Actinokineospora alba: one gene and its partner. The protein of the gene in region 1 binds, or shares a complex with, the protein of each later gene. Links are inferred from orthologs where the notes say so. Each region holds a gene or a part of one and is shown in the gene's direction. Other genes may lie near its edges.

Region 1 (10,353 bases):
GGTGGCCAACCCGCCGGGCGACGACATCCTCCTCGCCGAGTCGACCTCCCTGGACAGCAGGTTCGTCGGACCTGACGGCAGCCCCGCGACACCGATTTTCTCCGGCAGCGCAACGGGTTTCGACGGAATGCACACGTGCGACCCATCGGTGATCAAGGTCCGCGGCGTCTACTACATGTACTACACCGGCGCGGCGGGCGACCACGCCCACGGCAACTCGATCGGGGTCGCCACCAGCCCCGACGGTCGCGTCTGGAGCAGAGGCAACGGCGGCAAGCCGATCGTCACCGCGGCCCGCAACGTGCTGCGCGAGAACATCTACGGCGCGGGCCAGCCCGCGGCGGTGTACGTCGACGGCTGGTTCTACCTGATGTTCACCGACACCACCGGCAGCGACGCCGGGTGGAACGGCGCGGGCCAGTTCCTGTTGCGCGCCAAGGACCCCACGTTCACCGTCGACGTGGAGACGCTGTCGCCCGGCGGTTTCCGCGCGTTCAGCAGCACCGCCGCCCGAATGCGCTCCGTGGTCGACGCGTTCAGCGCGGACCTCATGTGGGTGCCCGCGCTGGGCGCGTTCGCCATCGCCCACGAGACCGAGCACGGCACGACGATCACCTTCTGGGACAAGGATTTCCGCAGGTCACCCGCGCAGCCCATCCACATCCCGGGCCCGTGGAAGGAAGGCCCCGGCCTGGTGCGCGACCCGCAGGGGCACGCCATCCGCTCGGTCGAGGACCCGTGCGACCGCATCCCCGTCGACTTGGTCCGCGCGACCCGCACCGGGCACGCCCCGACCGACTTGGTCCACTTCGGCGCCGACATCGCGAACGCGGGCGCCTGCGAAGACCCGGCCCGCGCGCCCGAGGCGCTGCGCGGGTTCGCCATGCCATCGCCGCAGCGCACGATCGATGTGGTGGTCGAGGGCGGCCTGCTGCGGGTCGAACGCCGCGCCGTGGCGGAGCGGCTCGCCGTCCGCGTGCTGGACAGCCGCATCCCCGCGCTCGAATCCCTGCCGGTCCGCGCCCGCCTCGACGCCGCCGCCAAGGTGGTCACCGCCGACAGCCGCCTGGCCTTCGTGCTCGACGAACACCTCTGGCCCTTCACCGACCCGGCGCTGGCCGCGCTGAACTCGTCCGTCCCGGTCCCCATCACCCCACGCCGCTGGCGCGACTACCCAGACGCCCCCACCCTCACCCCCTGACCCGCGAGTCGCCCCTCCAGGCAAACGAGTCGCCCCTCCAGGCAAGTGAGTTCAACGGTGAGCCTGGGCCGCGAGCACCGCGAATGTCGAACTCACTTGCCGGAGGGGGCGACTCACTTGCTGGAAGGGGCGACTCGCGGGGTTAGGTGCGGGACTTGCGGCGTTTGCCTGCGGTGGGGGAGGGGCGTTCGAGTTTGGTGCCGACGATCAGGCCGAGACCCGCGGGGACGAGCACGAGCAGGGCGGTGAACGCGGCGCCGCCGGTCAGGGCTGAACCCAGGGAACTGGTGCCCGTCTGGTCCACCAGCACGGCCCGCCCGATGACGGTCAGCACCGCCGAACCCCACCCGGCGATCAGCGCGGCGATGACCCAAGCCCGAGCCCGGTCGGCCACGCCGCGCCAGGCGTCCACCGCCGCCCAGGTCGCTGCGACACCCACCAGCACGCCCAGGACCAGCGCCTCGACAAACGTCCGCCCGGTCGGCTCGGATGCCTTGAGCATCGCCACCACGACCGCCGCCACCGCGTGGACGACGGCCAACACCACACCCCGAATAACCCACGTCTGCATTACTGCAGAGTAGGACGTGACGACCCGACGAGGGAGCTTGGTGAGTCGTAAGCTCACGTCTATGCCTGACGCTCACGTTCGTCGCCGCGCCAACCTGCGCGAGTTGCTGCGGGAGCAGGGGCTCGACGCCGTGCTGGTCGCCGACCTGCTCAACCTGCGCTACCTCACCGGCTTCACCGGTTCCAACGGCGCGCTGCTCGTGCACGCCGACGGCGAGGAGCGCACGGTCTTCTGCACCGACGGCCGCTACGTGGAGCAGGCGAGCCTGCAGGTCCCCGAGCTGGAGCACCTCATCGACCGCTCCAGCGCGCTGGCCCTCGCCGCGAAGGTGGACAACGACGCCGCCTACCGCCGCACCGGGTTCGAGAGCCAGCACGTCTCCGTCGACGGTCTCGACGCCCTCACCGAGGCCGCCCCCTCGCTCAAGTTCACCCGGGCGCCGAACCTGGTCGAGCGGCTGCGCATGGTCAAGGACGACACCGAGGTCGAGGCGCTGCGGATGGCCTGCGCCGCGGCTGACCGGGCGCTCGCCGACCTGATCGAGCACGGCGGCCTCACCGTGGGCCGCACCGAGCGTGAGGTCGCCCGCGACCTGGAGAACCGGATGCTCGACCACGGCGCCACCAAGCCCTCGTTCGACTCGATCGTCGCCACCGGCGCCAACTCGGCCATCCCGCACCACCGCCCCACCGACGCCGTCCTGCACCAGGGCGACTTCGTCAAACTCGACTTCGGCGCGCTCATCGACGGCTACCACTCCGACATGACTCGGACCCTGGTGCTCGGTCAGCCCGCCGACTGGCAGCGCGAGGTCTATGACCTGGTCGCCGCCGCACAGGCGGCGGGCCGCGCCGCTCTTAAACCGGGAGCCCGAGTACAGGACGTCGACGCCGCCGCTCGCGAGGTGATCGAGAACGCCGGCCGCGGTGCGGAGTTCCTCCACGGCCTCGGACACGGCGTCGGACTCGAGATCCACGAGGCACCCGCCCTGGCCAAGACCGGTGAAGGTACACTTTCCGCCGGCATGGCGGTCACGGTCGAGCCGGGGGTCTACCTGTCCGGCAAGGGCGGTGTCCGCATCGAGGACACGCTGGTCGTGCGGGATGGCCGACCCGAGCTCCTCACCTTGACCACCAAGCAGCTCATGGTCGTCTAGGACGATCACCCATGCGCGAAACACAGGAGATCTAGCTCGTGGCTTCGACCAACGACCTGAAGAACGGCCTGGTGCTCAACCTCGAGGGTCAGCTCTGGACCGTCACCGAGTTCCAGCACGTCAAGCCGGGTAAGGGCCCTGCCTTCGTGCGGACCAAGCTCAAGCACGTGATGACCGGCAAGGTCGTCGACAAGACGTTCAACGCCGGCGTCAAGGTCGACACCGCGACTGTCGACCGCCGCGACATGACCTACCTGTACAACGACGGCTCCGAGTACGTCTTCATGGACGGCGACACCTTCGAGCAGATCTCGATCTCGCCCGAGGTCGTCGGCGACGCCGCGAAGTACATGCTCGAGAACAGCAGCGCGAACGTCTCCTCGCACGAGGGCACGCCGCTGTTCATCGAGCTCCCGGTCTCGGTCGAGCTCGTCATCGAGCACACCGACCCGGGCCTGCAGGGCGACCGCTCCACCGGTGGCACCAAGCCGGCCAAGCTGGAGACGGGCGCCGAGATCCAGGTGCCGCTGTTCGTCACCACGGGCGAGAAGGTCAAGGTCGACACCCGCGACGGGCGCTACCTCGGCCGGGTCAGCAGCTGACGTGGGAGCCCGAAGCAAGGCACGCAAGCGCGCGGTCGACCTCCTTTTCGAGGCGGCCCTGCGAGGCGACGACCCGGTCACCCTCATGGCGACCCGGGTCGGCTCGCCGGACGTCGCCCCGGTGAACGACTACACGATCACGCTCGTCGAGGGTGTGTGCGCCAACCAGGCCCGCATCGATGAGTTGCTCACCGAACACGCCGAGGGCTGGACGCTCGACCGGATGCCCGCCGTTGACCTCGCGGTCCTGCGGCTGGGCCTCTACGAGATCCTCTGGGCCGACGACGTGCCCGACGCCGTCGCGATCGACGAGGCCGTGCAGTTGGCCAAGACGCTCTCGACGGATGACTCGCCGCGGTTCGTCAACGGCGTGCTGGGTCGGATCGGCGGTATCGCCGACCGGCTCCGTGCTTCTCGCTAGGCACTAATGAAAAACACCCGACCGCGCAGCATCCCCGTCTGCGCGCGTTCGGGTGTTTTGCTGTCCCGGCTTAATCCTCTTTGGACGGGCGGGCCTCAGGGGGCAGCACGCCCCAGTCGATGAGCTGCTCGGTCAGCTCGCCGGGGGTCATGTCGTAGATGATCGCGAGCGACCGCAGGTCCTCGGTGCGGATCGAGAGCACCTTGCCGTTGTAGTCGCCGCGCTGGCTCTGGATGGTCGCCGCGTATCGGGCCAGTGGGCCGACCTTCTCCGCGGGCAGCTGCTGCAGCCGCTCCAGGTTGATCACGATCTTCGTGGCGGGCTCGGCACCGGACGGCACCCGGCCCTCAGGCAGGAGTTCCACCACCGGCACGCCGTAGAAGTCCGCGAGTTCGGCCAGCTTCTGCACGGTGACGGCACGGTCACCGCGTTCGTAGGAGCCGACCACGACGGCCTTCCAGCGGCCGCCGGACTTCTGCTCGACGCCATGCAGCGACAGCCCCTGCTGCTGGCGGATGGCGCGGAGCTTGGCTCCTAGCGCCTTGGCGTAGTCGCCCATGCGGCGGTTCTCCGTTCGTTCGCCCCGACGGCGCTAAGCGACAGCCTCGGGTAGCTTCAAATCAACACGCTGAGTAATGGTTACCCAGAGTTGTCACCAGGTCAAGCTGATCGGACCATGAGACCTGGCGAACATGCCCCCGACCACCCGCCAAGTCGCCGGAATCGGCCTGATACGGTCGACGTGAGCCCAGGTCAACTGGGTTGATCGACATCCTTTAAAGCCCGTCCAGTGAGGCGGGGAAGGAGTCCACTGTGGCGTCGCGAGACCGCGGCGCGGCAGACCCGGCTGGGCAGCGTGAGCTGCTTTCGGCCGGCGATGTCGCGCGCACCATCGCTCGAATGGCCCATCAGGTCATCGAGAAAACCGCCCTCGGCGCATCCGGGGCGAGCCCGGTCGTGTTGCTGGGCGTACCCACTCGTGGCGGCCCGCTGGCCGAGCGGCTGGCCGCGAAGATCGCCGAATTCACCGACATCCAGGTCCCGGTGGGCACGCTGGACGTGACCCTTTACCGCGACGACCTGCGCCGCAAACCCACCCGCCCGCTCGGCGCGACCGCGCTGCCGCCTGGTGGGATCGACGACGCCCTGGTCATCCTGGTCGACGACGTGCTGTTCTCCGGCCGCACCATCCGCGCCGCCCTCGACGCGCTGCGCGACGCCGGCCGCCCGCGCGCGGTCCAGCTCGCCGTGCTCGTCGACCGCGGCCACCGCGAACTGCCCATCCGTGCCGACTACGTGGGCAAGAACGTGCCCACCGCCCGATCCGAGGAGGTCGCCGTCCTACTCGCCGAGACCGACGGTCACGACGCCGTTCTGCTGCGCAGGCCGGAGGAGTCCGAGTGAAGCACCTGCTGAGCACCGACGGCCTCGACCCGGCGACCGCGCTGGCCATCCTGGACACCGCCGACGGTCTCAAGAAGACCCTGCTGGGCCGTGAGGTCCGCAAGCTGCCGACGCTGCGCGGCCGCACGGTGATCACCATGTTCTACGAGAACTCCACCCGCACCCGCGTCTCGTTCGAGATCGCCGGGAAGTGGATGAGCGCCGACGTGGTCAACGTCTCCTCCGGCGGGTCCTCTGTGGGCAAGGGCGAGTCCCTTCGCGACACCGGCCTCACGCTGGCCGCCGCGGGCGCCGACTGCGTGATCGTGCGCCACCCGGCTTCGGGAGCCGCGCATCGTCTCGCGGGCTGGCTCTCCGAGGTCGGCACGAGCGTCATCAACGCGGGTGACGGAACCCACGAGCACCCGACGCAGGCCCTGCTCGACGCGGCGACGCTGCGCGACCGGCTCGGCGGGATCGACGGCAGGCGCGTCGCGATCGTCGGTGACGTCCTGCACAGCCGGGTCGCGCGATCCAACGTGCACCTGCTGACCGCGCTCGGCGCCGAGGTCGTCCTCGTCGCGCCGCCCACGCTGCTGCCCGCGGGTGTGGAGAACTGGCCGGTTCAGGTCAGCCACGAACTCGACGCCGAGTTGCCGACGCTGGACGCGGTCATGATGCTTCGGGTGCAGGCCGAGCGCATGCACGGCGGCTTCTTCCCGTCCGCCAAGGAGTACTCGATCACTTACGGCCTCAGCGAAGCGCGGGCGCGGTTGCTGCCCGAGCACGCGGTCGTGCTGCACCCCGGTCCGATGCTGCGCGGGATGGAGATCGCCCCGGCGGTCGCCGACTCGCCGCGCGCGGCCATCACCGAACAGGTCGCCAACGGGGTGCACGTCCGGATGGCCGTGCTGTACCACCTGCTGGCCGGAGAGGAAGACGGTTCATGACCCTGGTCATCCGCGGCGCCAAGCCCTATGGCGAAGGCGATCCCGTAGACCTGTTGATCCGCGACGGTGTCATCGCCGAAATCGGCAATGGCTTAGAAGCCGACGAGGTCATCGAGGCGGACGGCCTGGTCGCCCTCCCGGGGTTCGTCGATCTCCACACCCACTTGCGTGAGCCGGGTCGCGAGGACACCGAGACGATCGAGACCGGTTCCCGCGCCGCCGCCCTCGGTGGCTACACGGCCGTGTTCGCCATGGCCAACACCGACCCGGTCGCCGACAACGCGGTCATCGTCGAGCACGTGTGGCGGCGCGGCCAGGAGGTCGGCCTCGTCGACGTCCACCCGGTCGGCGCGGTCACCGTGGGCCTCAAGGGCGAGAAGCTCGCCGAGCTGGGCACCATGGCCAAAGCGGGCGTGCGGATCTTCTCCGACGACGGCCTCTGCGTCGCCGACCCGCTGATCATGCGTCGCGCCCTGGAGTACACCAAGGCGTTGGGCGTGGTCATCGCGCAGCACGCCGAGGAGCCGCGGCTGACCGTCGGCGCGCAGGCCCACGAGGGTGAGACGGCCGCGCGCCTGGGTCTCACCGGCTGGCCCGCGGTCGCTGAGGAGTCCATCGTCGCCCGCGACTGCCTGCTGGCCCTGCACGCGGGCGCCAAGCTGCACGTCTGCCACGTCTCCACCGAGGGCACCGCGGAGGTCCTGCGCTGGGCCAAGGGCCGCGGCACCCAGGTCAGCGCCGAGGTCACCCCGCACCACCTGCTCCTCGACGACGACCGGCTCAACACCTACGACCCGGTCAACAAGGTCAACCCGCCGCTGCGCACCGCCAACGACGCCAAGTCGCTGCGCGCGGCGCTGGCAGACGGCACGGTCGACTGCGTCGCCACCGACCACGCCCCGCACGCCCACCAGGACAAGGACTGCGAGTGGTCCGCCGCCCGCCCCGGCATGCTCGGTCTGCAGACCGCGCTGCCGATCGTGGTGGCGACCATGGTCGAGCCGGGCCTGCTGGACTGGCGCGGTGTCGCCCGGGTGATGAGCGAGCGCCCCGCTGAGATCGCCGGGCTACCCGATCAGGGTCGCCCGATCGCGGTCGGCGAACCGGCGAACCTGACCCTGGTCGACCCGGCGGGCCGTTGGACGGTCCACGGCGCCGACCTCGCCAGCATCGCCGCCAACACCCCGTACGAGGGCATGGAGCTGCCGGGCACCGTGGTCGCCACGCTGCTGCGCGGCGAGGTCACCGCCCGCGACGGGAAGGCGGTCCGATGAGCAGGCTCGGGCTTTCCCTGCTGTTTTTGGCGATCTTCCTGCTGCTGGTCGGCCTGATGCTGTGGGGCTACCGCAACCGCGGCCGCCGACAGTCCGCTGTCCTGCCCGCCTTCCCGCAGGTTCCCGCGGGTCTGCTCGAGCGCGTGCGTTCGCGTGAGACCGAGGAACTCCTACCGCCGAGCACGGGCGTCTACGCGAGCACCGTGACGGACAAGAGCTGGCAGGACCGGGTCGCCGTGGGCGACGTCGGCTACCGCGCCGACGCGACCGCCCACCTGCTTACCGAGGGCGTGCTCTTTGACCGCACCGGCGCGAGTCCCGTGTGGATTCCCGCCGAGTCGGTCGTGGACGCGCGCACGGAGGCCGGCATCGCCGGAAAGATCATGGGCGGCGACGGCCTGCTCGTGATCCGCTGGGCGATCGGCGACAGCCAGTTCGACACCGGCTTCCGGGCCGACGAGAAGACCGATTACGAAACATGGGTGCCCGCTGTACGCGCCCTGAAGACCAATACCCCGGAGGTACCGCACGGTGAGTAAGAGCACGCGGACTGCCGCCGCGTTGGTGCTGGAGGATGGCCGGGTCTTCCGCGGCGAAGCCTTCGGCGCCACCGGCACCACGTTCGGCGAGGTGGTGTTCTGCACCGCGATGAGCGGCTACCAGGAGACCCTGACCGACCCGTCGTACCACCGGCAGATCGTGGTGGCCACCGCCCCGCAGATCGGCAACACCGGCTGGAACGACGAGGACGACGAGTCGACGAAGGTGTGGGTGTCCGGCTACGTCGTGCGCGACCCCGCGCGCATCGCCTCCAACTGGCGCTCCACCCGCAGCCTCGACGAGGTCCTGGTCGACCAGGCCGTCGTCGGCATCAGCGGCGTCGACACCCGCTCTTTGACCAGGCACATCCGCGAGCGCGGCGCGATGCGCGCCGGTGTGTTCTCCGGCGACGACCTGACCGACGTCGACAACATGGTCGGCCGGGTCCGGGAGATCGAGCAGATGGCGGGCGCGGACCTCGCGCGCGACGTCACGACCAAAGAGACCTACGTGGTCAAGGCCGACGGTGAGCGCCGCTTCCGGGTGGCCGCCCTCGACCTGGGCATCAAGTCCAACACCCCGCGGATGATGGCCGCGCGCGGCATCGAGACCCACGTGCTGCCCGCGTCGGCCACGCTCGACGACATCCTCGCCATCGAGGCCGACGGCGTCTTCCTGTCCAACGGCCCGGGCGACCCGGCCACCCAGGACCACGCGGTCGCGCTGACCAAGTCGGTGCTGGAGCGGCGGATCCCGCTGTTCGGCATCTGCTTCGGTAACCAGATCCTCGGACGCGCGCTCGGCCGCGGGACGTACAAGATGCAGTACGGCCACCGCGGTATCAACATCCCGGTCATCGACGTCGCCACCGGCCGGGTCGCGATCACCTCGCAGAACCACGGCTTCGCCCTCGAAGGCGAGGCGGGGGAGCGGTTCGACACCCCCTTCGGCGCCGCCGAGGTCAGCCACTACTGCCCCAACGACGGCTGTGTGGAGGGTGTGCGCGCGCTCGACGTGCCCGCGTTCTCCGTGCAGTACCACCCCGAAGCGGCGGCCGGACCGCACGACGCCGCCGATCTGTTCGACCAGTTCGTGACTCTGATGGGAGGCGAAGATGCCTAAGCGTGAAGACATCAAGCACGTGCTGGTGATCGGGTCCGGCCCGATCGTCATCGGCCAGGCTTGCGAGTTCGACTACTCCGGCACCCAGGCCTGCCGCGTGCTGCGCGAGGAGGGCCTGCGGGTCAGCCTGGTCAACTCCAACCCGGCGACGATCATGACCGACCCGGAGTTCGCCGACGCCACCTACATCGAGCCGATCACGGCCGAGTTCGTGGAGAAGGTCCTGCAGGCCGAACTCGACGCGGGCCACCCGGTCGACTCGGTGCTCGCCACCCTCGGCGGGCAGACGGCGCTCAACACCGCCGTCGCCCTGCACGAGAAGGGTGTCCTGGAGAAGTTCGGCGTCGAGCTGATCGGCGCCGACATCGAGGCCATCCAGCGCGGCGAGGACCGGCAGAAGTTCAAGAACATCGTCGCCGACATCGGCGCCGAGACCCCGCGCAGCCGCGTGTGCCACTCGATGGAAGAGGTCCGCGAGACCGTCGCCGACCTGGGTCTGCCGGTCGTCATCCGCCCGTCGTTCACCATGGGCGGCCTGGGCTCCGGCATGGCGCACACGCACGACGAGCTGGAGCGGCTCGCCTCCACCGGCCTCACCGAGAGCCCGGTCACCGAGGTGCTCATCGAGGAGAGCGTGCTCGGGTGGAAGGAGTACGAGCTCGAGCTGATGCGCGACCGCAAGGACAACGTCGTCGTCATCTGCTCGATCGAGAACATCGACCCGATGGGCGTGCACACCGGCGACTCGGTCACCGTCGCCCCCGCGATGACGCTGACCGACCGCGAGTTCCAGCACATGCGCGACGTCGGCATCGACGTGCTGCGCGCGGTCGGCGTGGACACCGGCGGCTGCAACATCCAGTTCGCCATCCACCCGGGCAACGGCCGCATGGTCGTCATCGAGATGAACCCGCGGGTGTCGCGTTCCAGCGCGCTGGCGTCGAAGGCGACCGGCTTCCCGATCGCCAAGATCGCCGCGAAGCTCGCCATCGGCTACACGCTCGACGAGATCACCAACGACATCACCGGCGAGACCCCGGCGTCGTTCGAGCCCACCCTCGACTACGTCGTGGTCAAGGTCCCGCGGTTCGCGTTCGAGAAGTTCCCCGGCGCCGACGCCACGCTGACCACGA
Region 2 (4,557 bases), 5.7 Mb from region 1 along the record:
AAGACCAAGGCCGACCAGGAGAAGCTGGGCACGGCGATCCAGAAGCTCGCCGAGGAAGACCCGACTTTCCGGGTCAACCAGGACGACGAGACCGGTCAGACGATCATCGCCGGTATGGGCGAGCTCCACCTCGACATCCTCGTCGACCGCATGCGTCGCGAGTTCAAGGTCGAGGCGAACATCGGCAAGCCGCAGGTCGCCTACCGTGAGACGATCCGCCGCACGGTGGACAAGCTCGACTACGTCCACAAGAAGCAGACCGGTGGCTCCGGCCAGTTCGCGAAGGTCATCATCAAGCTCGAGCCGCTGGCCACCACGGACGGCGTGCTCTACGAGTTCGACAACAAGGTCACCGGTGGTCGCGTGCCGCGGGAGTACATCCCGTCGGTCGACGCCGGTGCGCAGGACGCCATGCGTTACGGCGTGCTCGCCGGATACCCGCTCGTCGGGTTGAAGCTGACCCTGCTGGACGGCGCGTACCACGAGGTCGACTCCTCGGAAATGGCCTTCAAGGTCGCCGGTTCGATGGCGCTCAAGGAAGCCGCGAGGAAGGCCGACCCGGTCCTGCTCGAGCCGATGATGGCGGTCGAGGTGACCACGCCCGAGGACTACATGGGTGAGGTCATCGGCGACCTGAACTCCCGCCGTGGCCAGATTCAGGCCATGGAGGAGCGCAGCGGTGCCCGGATCGTCAAGGCACTGGTGCCGTTGTCCGAAATGTTTGGGTATGTCGGCGACCTGAGGTCCAAGACCCAGGGCCGCGCGAACTACTCGATGGTGTTCGACTCCTACGCCGAGGTTCCCACGAACGTCGCCAAGGAGATCATCGCAAAGGCTACGGGGGAATGACCCCCAACCGGAGCACCGCACGATAGGTGCGGGCTCTCCGGGGGGTCTCCCCGGGGTCCGCACATTTGACCCTGAATAGCCGCCACCGAATGTCCGGTCAGGCGGGAAGTACTAGTCCAGGAGGACACAAAGTGGCGAAGGCGAAGTTCGAGCGGACCAAGCCGCACGTCAACATCGGGACCATTGGTCACATCGACCACGGCAAGACCACGCTGACCGCGGCGATTTCCAGGGTCCTGCACGACAAGTTCCCCGACGTGAACCCTCTGATGAACTTCGATCAGATCGACAAGGCGCCGGAAGAGAAGCAGCGCGGTATCACGATCTCGATCGCACACATCGAGTACGAGACCGGCAAGCGTCACTACGCGCACGTCGACTGCCCGGGTCACGCGGACTACATCAAGAACATGATCACCGGTGCCGCCCAGATGGACGGCGCGATCCTCGTGGTCGCCGCGACCGATGGTCCGATGCCGCAGACCAAGGAGCACGTGCTCCTGGCCCGTCAGGTCGGCGTGCCGTACATCGTTGTCGCGCTGAACAAGGCCGACATGGTGGACGACGAGGAGATCCTGGAGCTCGTCGAGCTCGAGGTTCGCGAGCTGCTGACCGAGTACGAGTTCCCGGGCGACGACCTGCCGGTCGTGCGCGTCTCCGCGCTCAAGGCCCTCGAGGGTGACGCCGAGTGGGGCGAGCGCCTCATGGAGCTCATGACCGCGGTCGACGAGAGCATCCCGGAGCCCGAGCGGGAGACCGAGAAGCCGTTCCTCATGCCGATCGAGGACGTCTTCACGATCACCGGCCGCGGCACCGTCGTGACCGGCCGTATCGAGCGCGGCATCATCAAGGTGAACGAGACCGTCGAGGTCGTCGGAATCCGCGAGAAGGCGCTGTCGACCACGGTCACCAGCATCGAGATGTTCAAGAAGTTCCTCGACGAGGGTCGGGCGGGTGACAACGCGGCGCTGCTGCTCCGCGGTGTCAAGCGTGAGGATGTCGAGCGCGGCCAGGTTGTGGTTCGCCCCGGCACCACCACCCCGCACACCGACTTCGAGGCGCAGGCGGTCATCCTGAGCAAGGACGAGGGTGGACGTCACACCCCGTTCTTCAACAACTACCGCCCGCAGTTCTACTTCCGCACCACCGACGTGACCGGTGTCGTTACCCTCCCCGAGGGCACCGAGATGGTCATGCCGGGCGACAACACCTCCATGACCGTGAAGCTGATCCAGCCGATCGCCATGGACGAGGGTCTGCGGTTCGCCATCCGCGAGGGTGGCCGCACCGTGGGTGCCGGTCAGGTCACGAAGATCATCGCTTAGTTCCGATCCGGGGTGTCCGAGTTAGCTCGGACACCCCGGTTTGGATTGCCGCACCCTCGTGTGGCATTCTTTATGGGTTGCTCGTTGCGGGGCGGCCGGTCAGCTTCTTACCGGCCGCCTCGGCACGAGTGCCGGGGTCTATTACGACCCTCGGATCTTTGGTTTGGCCCCCGTGGCGATGAGTCCTCCACCAGTGGAGCTCGGAATCGACAAGGGACCCGCATGTGGAGTCGGCGCGACACGCCCGACCGCGTGGACCGGGGAAGCCAGGGATCCGAACACCGAATTGACTTATGAACAGGGAAGCGGCGCGGCACGGCCTTTGCGGGCCCGCCGGGGATCGCAACCGCACCGCAGCGGTACGAGACAGAGGAACGGCAAGCCATTATGGCGGGACAGAAGATCCGCATCCGGCTCAAGGCCTACGACCACGAGGCGATCGACGCGTCCGCGCGCAAGATCGTGGAGACCGTGACGCGCACCGGCGCGCGGGTCGTCGGGCCAGTGCCGCTGCCCACCGAGAAGAACGTCTACTGCGTCATTCGCTCGCCGCACAAGTACAAGGACTCGCGCGAGCACTTCGAGATGCGTACGCACAAGCGTCTGATCGACATTCTCGACCCGACGCCGAAGACGGTCGACGCGCTCATGCGCATCGACCTGCCGGCCAGTGTCGACGTCAACATCCAGTAAAGCGTGCGTGGCGAGAGCGGCGGAGAGTAACGATAGCCATGTCTGACAGGCAGATGAAGGGAATCCTGGGCACCAAGCTCGGGATGACCCAGATCTTCGACGAGAACAACCGGATCGTTCCGGTGACCGTCGTCAAGGCGGGACCCAACGTGGTCACGCAGATCCGTAACCAGGAATCCGACGGCTATGTCGCGGTCCAGCTGGCGTTCGGCGCCATCGACCCGCGCAAGGTCAACAAGCCTGAAGCCGGCCACTTCGGCAAGGCGGGTGTGACGCCGCGCCGCTTCCTCGCGGAGCTGCGCACCACCGACGCCACCGAATACGAGCTCGGCCAGGAGATCACCGCTGAGGTGTTCGAGGCCGGTCAGGTCATCGACATCACGGGGACCACCAAGGGCAAGGGCACCGCGGGTGTCATGAAGCGGCACGGCTTCAAGGGTCTGGGCGCCTCGCACGGCACCCAGCGCAAGCACCGCTCCCCGGGTTCCATCGGTGGCTGTGCCACCCCGGGCCGCGTGTTCAAGGGCCTGCGGATGGCGGGCCGGATGGGCAACGTCCGGGTGACCACCCAGAACCTCAAGGTGCACCAGGTCGACGGCGAGTCCGGCCTGATCCTGATCAAGGGCGCCGTTCCGGGGCCCAAGGGCGGCCTCTTGTTCCTGCGTTCCGCAGCTAAGGGTGGTGCCTGATGACCAGCATTGACATCAAGACCCCCGCGGGCAAGACCGACGGCACTGCCGAGCTTCCCGCAGAGATCTTCGACGTGCAGGCGAACATTCCGCTGATGCACCAGGTGGTCACGGCGCAGCTCGCCGCGGCCCGCCAGGGCACGCACTCGACGAAGACTCGTGGCGAGGTCTCCGGCGGCGGCAAGAAGCCGTACCGCCAGAAGGGCACCGGCCGCGCCCGTCAGGGCTCGACGCGTTCCCCGCAGTTCGTCGGCGGCGGTATCTCGCACGGCCCGCAGCCGCGCGACTACGCCCAGCGGACCCCCAAGAAGATGAAGGCCGCCGCTCTGCGCGGTGCCCTCTCCGACCGGGCCCGCTCCGGCCAGGTGCACGTGGTGACCGGCCTGGTGGACGGCGACAAGCCCTCGACCAAGACCGCCCGCAACCTGCTGGCCACGCTGACCGACGCCAAGCGCGTTCTGGTCGTGCTGACCCGTGACGAGGACGTCGCCTGGGTGTCGGTGCGCAACCTGCAGAACGTGCACGTGATCGCGCCGGACCAGCTGAACACCTATGACGTGCTCGTCAACGACGACATCGTGTTCACGAAGGCCGCGCTCGACTCGTTCCTGTCCGCCCCGACCCGCGGCGCCAAGGCTTCGGCCAAGGGCTCCGAGGTCCAGGGCCTCGTCGGCGACTCGCGCTTCGGTGCGGGCAGCCACGACGCGCTGGAGGACGGCTCGCAGCCGGAGGGTTTCCCGATCAAGGGCAACGCCGACTCGAAGCTGTACCACGCGCCGGGCACCGCTTTCTACGACCGGACCGTTGCCGAGGTGTGGTTCGCCACCGCCGAGGACGCTGAGAAGGCTGGCTTCCAGTTGCCGCCGTCGCAGCGGAAGTCTGAGGAGGACAAGTGATCCCCGATCCCCGCGACATCCTGCTCGCGCCGGTGATCTCCGAGAAGTCCTACGGGCTCCTCGAAGAGAACAAGTACACCTTTGTGGTGTCTCCGGACGCCAACA

Evidence for each region.
Region 2: the proteins of nusB (region 1) and rpsJ are in contact, whole or in part, in a solved structure (PDB 3D3B), measured with the Escherichia coli proteins. The link is inferred for Actinokineospora alba from one-to-one orthologs.

What each region holds. Positions count from the first base shown.
Region 1 is NZ_SNXU01000001.1:6,811,562-6,821,914, reverse strand. What follows is about bases 2,301-5,241. They hold nusB (transcription antitermination factor NusB), read left to right. Parts: upstream 2,301-3,531; coding sequence 3,532-3,951; downstream 3,952-5,241. Other genes in these bases: pyrR (bifunctional pyr operon transcriptional regulator/uracil phosphoribosyltransferase PyrR), read left to right, coding at 4,765-5,241; bldD (transcriptional regulator BldD), read right to left, coding at 4,022-4,510; efp (elongation factor P), read left to right, coding at 2,967-3,530; C8E96_RS30710 (M24 family metallopeptidase), read left to right, coding at 2,301-2,928. In the rest of the region: C8E96_RS30720 (glycoside hydrolase family protein), read left to right, coding at 1-1,201; C8E96_RS30715 (B-4DMT family transporter), read right to left, coding at 1,344-1,772; more of C8E96_RS30710, read left to right, coding at 1,834-2,300; more of pyrR, read left to right, coding at 5,242-5,355; C8E96_RS30685 (aspartate carbamoyltransferase catalytic subunit), read left to right, coding at 5,352-6,284; C8E96_RS30680 (dihydroorotase), read left to right, coding at 6,281-7,558; C8E96_RS30675 (PH-like domain-containing protein), read left to right, coding at 7,555-8,097; carA (glutamine-hydrolyzing carbamoyl-phosphate synthase small subunit), read left to right, coding at 8,090-9,220; carB (carbamoyl-phosphate synthase large subunit), read left to right, coding at 9,213-10,353. UniProt on the Escherichia coli protein: Part of the processive rRNA transcription and antitermination complex (rrnTAC). The complex forms an RNA-chaperone ring around the RNA exit tunnel of RNA polymerase (RNAP).
Region 2 is NZ_SNXU01000001.1:1,075,667-1,080,223, reverse strand. What follows is about bases 1,297-4,214. They hold rpsJ (30S ribosomal protein S10), read left to right. Parts: upstream 1,297-2,561; coding sequence 2,562-2,867; downstream 2,868-4,214. Other genes in these bases: rplD (50S ribosomal protein L4, sunset domain variant), read left to right, coding at 3,556-4,214; rplC (50S ribosomal protein L3), read left to right, coding at 2,906-3,556; tuf (elongation factor Tu), read left to right, coding at 1,297-2,174. In the rest of the region: fusA (elongation factor G), read left to right, coding at 1-849; more of tuf, read left to right, coding at 981-1,296; more of rplD, read left to right, coding at 4,215-4,452; rplW (50S ribosomal protein L23), read left to right, coding at 4,449-4,557. UniProt on the Escherichia coli protein: Involved in the binding of tRNA to the ribosomes. Part of the processive rRNA transcription and antitermination complex (rrnTAC). The complex forms an RNA-chaperone ring around the RNA exit tunnel of RNA polymerase (RNAP).